Regions from separate parts of the Phreatobacter aquaticus genome, predicted to be linked through region 2. Evidence: riboswitches for the same ligand, from Rfam matches in the RefSeq annotation. Region 2 holds a riboswitch; the other holds the start of a gene.
The links. Region 2 has a riboswitch for thiamine pyrophosphate ahead of thiM (hydroxyethylthiazole kinase). Riboswitches for the same ligand answer to the same signal wherever they lie in the genome.

Region 1: another riboswitch for thiamine pyrophosphate. It lies ahead of E8L99_RS06375 (thiamine phosphate synthase); the one in region 2 lies ahead of thiM (hydroxyethylthiazole kinase).

Annotation. Positions count from the first base shown of each region.
Region 1 covers NZ_CP039865.1:1,366,503-1,368,886, reverse strand. Annotated here, with positions in the region: gene thiC (phosphomethylpyrimidine synthase ThiC) at 1-815, opposite strand, end outside; gene E8L99_RS06375 (thiamine phosphate synthase) at 842-1,450, opposite strand; TPP riboswitch at 1,510-1,632, opposite strand; gene yghU (glutathione-dependent disulfide-bond oxidoreductase) at 1,755-2,384, shown strand, end outside.
Region 2 covers NZ_CP039865.1:4,481,796-4,484,179, forward strand. Annotated here, with positions in the region: gene thiD (bifunctional hydroxymethylpyrimidine kinase/phosphomethylpyrimidine kinase) at 1-484, opposite strand, end outside; gene thiM (hydroxyethylthiazole kinase) at 532-1,284, opposite strand; TPP riboswitch at 1,305-1,414, opposite strand; gene E8L99_RS21360 (Lrp/AsnC ligand binding domain-containing protein) at 1,596-1,832, shown strand; gene E8L99_RS21365 (DMT family transporter) at 1,837-2,384, opposite strand, start outside.

The sequences.
Region 1 (2,384 bases), 1.9 Mb from region 2:
GTGCCGATCGGCACCGGCGAGTTGCGGATGATCCATTCGCGGGTGTTGTGGATGTTGCGGCCGGTGGACAGGTCCATCACCGTGTCGGCGCCCCAGCGGATCGACCAGACGAGCTTGTCGACCTCCTCCTCGATGGAGGACGAGACGGCGGAATTGCCGATATTGGCGTTGATCTTCACCAGGAAATTGCGGCCGATGATCATCGGCTCGACTTCGGGATGGTTGATGTTGCAGGGGATGATGGCGCGGCCGCGGGCGATCTCGGAGCGGACGAATTCCGGCGTGATGAAGGCCGGAACGGCGGCGCCGAAGCTCTCGCCATCGGCAATGGTGGCTTCCGCATTGTCCAACGCGGTCTTGCGGCCGAGATTCTCGCGCTCGGCGACGTAGATCATCTCCTTGGTGATGATGCCGGCTTTCGCAAACTCATACTGCGTGATCGGGGCGGAACCCACGCCGCGCAGCGGCTTGTTGGCAATCGGAAAGGCGCGCGCCAGATGCTTGCCGGCATGGCCGTTATCCTCGGGCTTCACGTCGCGGCCATCATAGGCCTCTACGCCGCCGCGCTCCATCACCCAGGACTGGCGGACGCGGGAGAGGCCCTGCTCGACATCGATGGTGACGGTCGGGTCGGTATAGGGGCCGGACGTGTCATAGACGACGACATCGGGCTCGCCGGCGCCTTCCTGCAGCGCGATCTCGCGGAGCGGCACGCGGATATCGGGCGCCGAATCCGGCACGGCGAAGATCTTGCGCGAGGCCGGCAAGGGACCGGTGGTGACGGCGGCCTTGATGTCCTTGATGGGGGCGTTCATGGAAAATCCTCCGGGATCTTGGCCGGTCAGGCCGATGCGGATGTGTAATCGAGCCAGGCCGCGACGCGGGTGTCGGGGTCGGGGCTGCCGGTGATGTCGGTGACGACGGCGATGGAATCGGCGCCGGCGGCGTAAACGTCAGGCGCGCGTTCCAGCGTGATGCCGCCAATGGCGACCAGCGGAATGGTGCCGATGCGCTTCTTCCACTGGGCGAGCGGCGCCAGCCCCTGCGGGCCGAAGCGCATGGTCTTCACCGTGGTGGCATAGATCGGCCCCAGCGCGATGTAGTTCGGACGCAGCGCCAGGGCCACGTCGAGTTCGGCCTCGTTGTGGGTGGAGAGCCCGATGGTGAGCCCGGCATTGCGGATGGCGGGGATATCGGCCTCAGCCAGGTCCTCCTGCCCAAGATGGACATGGGCCGCGCCGGCATCGAGCGCCGCCTGCCAGTAATCATTGACCACCAGCTTGGTCGCCGTGCCCTCGGTGACATCCAGCGCCTCGCGCACCAGGGCGGTGGCCTGGGCGAGCTCCAGCCCCTTGACGCGCAGCTGCACCGTGCCGGCGCCAAGCTCGGTGAGACGGATCAGCCAGGAGAGACTGTCGACGATGGGGTAGAAGCGGTCAGGATAGCTCATGCCGTCCTCCTCTTGGGGGGAACGGCGATGGCTGCGAGGCGCGCAAGGCGCCGTGTGTGGTCGTCAGGCATTCCCGTCCCTCCGCCGGCATGACCCGGATCAGGTTCAAGGGTCGCCGCGGAGCACGACTGACGTGCGGTGCGGCCTCTCAGCCCCCTCTCGGGGCCCCCCTCGGTGCAGGTCTGAATGTGACGTGTGGGCGACGGAAGTCAAGGAGGATGGGGAGCACGCTGGTATCCCTTGCCCTCGCTCCCCCTCCCGACGCACCATGCGTCCAACCTTTGCCCTCCTCTGGAGCCCCGCCATGTCCTCCGCCGATTACACCCCGCCGAAAGTCTGGACCTGGAACAAGGCCTCGGGCGGGCGTTTCGCCAATATCAACCGCCCGGTGGCGGGCGCGACCCACGAGAAGGAGCTGCCCGTCGGGCGGCATCCCCTCCAGCTCTATTCGCTCGGCACGCCGAACGGCGTGAAGGTGACGGTGATGCTGGAGGAGCTGCTGGCGGCGGGCCATACGCAAGCCGAATATGACGCCTGGCTGATCCGCATCTCGGAGGGCGACCAGTTCGGTTCGGGCTTCGTTGAGGTGAACCCCAATTCGAAGATCCCGGCGCTGATGGACCGCTCCGGGCCGGAGCCGGTGCGCGTGTTCGAATCGGGTGCCATCCTCACCTATCTCGCCGAGAAGTTCGGCGCCTTCCTGCCGGCCTCGGGCGCGGCGCGGGCCGAGACGCTGTCCTGGCTGTTCTGGCAGATGGGATCCGCGCCCTATCTCGGCGGCGGCTTCGGCCATTTCTACGCCTATGCGCCGGTGAAGATCGAATATGCCATCGACCGCTTCGCCATGGAGGTGAAGCGCCAGATGGACGTGCTGGATCGCCGCCTTGCGACAAGCGAGTATCTGGCCGGGCCGGACTACACGATCGCCGACATG
Region 2 (2,384 bases):
CGCCCTGGCGCTCCATCTCGGTCTCGTCCTCGGCAATCGCGCGATCGAGCAGCACGGCTGCCTCGGGAAGGTTCGGCGTCACCAGCAATGCGCGGGGAAACAACAGCCCCGCCAGCGCATCGACCGCATCGGCATCGAGCAGCTTGCCGCCGGAGGCCGCCACCATCACCGGATCCAGCACGACGTGCGTCATGCCATGGCGGTCGAGGCCTGCGGCCACCTGCTCGATCACGGGAACCTTGGAGAGCATGCCGATCTTCACCGCGTTGACCGTCAGGTCGGAAAAGACCGAGTCCATCTGCAGCGCGACGAAGCCGGCGGGCACGTCATGAATGCCCTGAACGCCAACCGTATTCTGCGCGGTCAACGCCGTGATGACGCTCGCGCCATAGACGCCAAGCGCAGAAAAGGTCTTCAGGTCGGCCTGAATGCCGGCCCCGCCGCTGGAATCAGACCCTGCAATGGTCACGGCGATCGCCGTCATGATGGGAATTCTCCTGGGAAACGTGCCGGCCGGACCGCCGGCAACCGTCAGATGACGCGTGCGCGTGTCGCGAGCTTGCCCGAATCAAGGCCGTGGAGTGCATCGAGATAGGCAGAGGCAAAGGTGCCGGGTCCGCTTGAATGCTCGGCGGCGATCTCGCCGGCGACACCGGCCGCCAGCATGGCCGCAGCACAGCCCTCGAACGGATCATCGGCGACCGTCAGGAGGGCAGCGATCAACGCCGCATTGGCGCAGCCCATGGCCGTGACACGCCCCATCAGCGGGTGGCCGTTGGGGATGCCGATAGCCCTGTTGCCATCCACCAGGCGATCTGTGGTGCCGGTGGCGGCGACGATGGCCCCAAGCGCCCGCGCGAAACCGTCGATGGCCTGGCCTTGGCTCAGATGCGCGATTTCGACCTCGTTGCCGCGGATGACCTTGGGGCCATGGGCAATGAGTTCGTGCGCGAAGGTCGAGCGGCCTGACGAGCGCTCGACGAAGACCGGATCCAGGACCCAGGGAATTCCGCGCCGGTTGGCGACCCCGATCGCCAGCCGCATCGCCTGGCGTCCGGGCTCGTCGAGCGTGCCGAGATTGACCAGCAACGCGTCGGCGCCCTCCACGAAGGCCTCGACCTCTTCGACCGAATTGGTCATCGACGGCTGCGCGCCGAGCGCCAGCAGCGCATTGGCCGTGAAGGCCTGTGCCACGCCATTGGTCAGGCAGTGGATACGCGGATGACGCTTCCTGATCTTGTCGATCAGGGCGGCGGCACTCCAGGCGAGGCTTGCGGCGGCCATTACAGGCCCCCGCGGCAGGTGGGGACAGACATCTCGGTTTCCTCCGCCGGCATGACCCGGTTCAGGTACGACGGGTTGACCGGGAAACCCGATCTCTCAGCCCCAGATTGAGGCACCCCGACGAGACAGGAGCCAAGTGGTAGGACAAGCCCCGGCACCATGCAAGCGCTTCAACCTGGGCCATACGGCCAGCGCGCAGCCGGGTCGCGCTGCCGCATGGCGGCATCTCCTGCGCGCGGGATCGCAAGCCCAGCACCTTGCGCAGCCCCCTGCCGTCGTGGAATCTGGCGCCTGAGAGAAAGAGGCGCCCCATGATCCCGTTCTTCGTCCAGATCAAATGCCACCTCGGCAAGGCCTATCAGGTCGCCTCGGACATCGCCGACCGCGAGATCGCGTCCGAAATCTATTCGACCGCCGGCCATTTCGACCTTCTCGTGAAGTTCTATGTCGAGGCCGGCACCGATATCGGCCATTTCGTCAACGAGAAGGTGCAGATCATCCCGGGCATCCAGGACACCCACACGATCATCACGTTCAAGGCGTTTTGAGCCCTCACCCCTGCGGGGTCGAGACCTTGCGCTGGCGGGCGCGCTCCAGGCCCAGCTTCTGCTCGCGCCAGATGACGAAAATGCCCGAGGCCACGACAATGGCGCCACCCGTCAGCACATAGGCGCTGGGCAGGTCGGAAAAGACGAAATAGCCCATGATGATCGCCCAGATCATCGAGAAATACTCGAAGGGCGCGATCAGCGACGTGTCGGCATGGCGGTAGCTCATGGTCAGGAAGATCTGGCCAAGCCCGCCGAACACGCCGACCATGACCAGGATGAAGGCGAGCTGCGGCCCCGGCACCATCCAGCGGCCCATGATCGGCACGTAGTAGCCAAGCGGCCAGGTCACGAGCGCCAGCACCGCGCAGAGCACCATGAAGTAAAAGACGATCGAGGCGGTCGTCTCGATCGCCACCAGACGGCGCACCTGGATCGTCGAGAACGCCGCCATGACCGCGCTGGCGAGCGAGAACATCGCGCCGATCGACTGGGCATCGGAGGCACTGGCCAGCGCGTGCAGGTCGAGATGCGGCCAGAGGATGACAACCA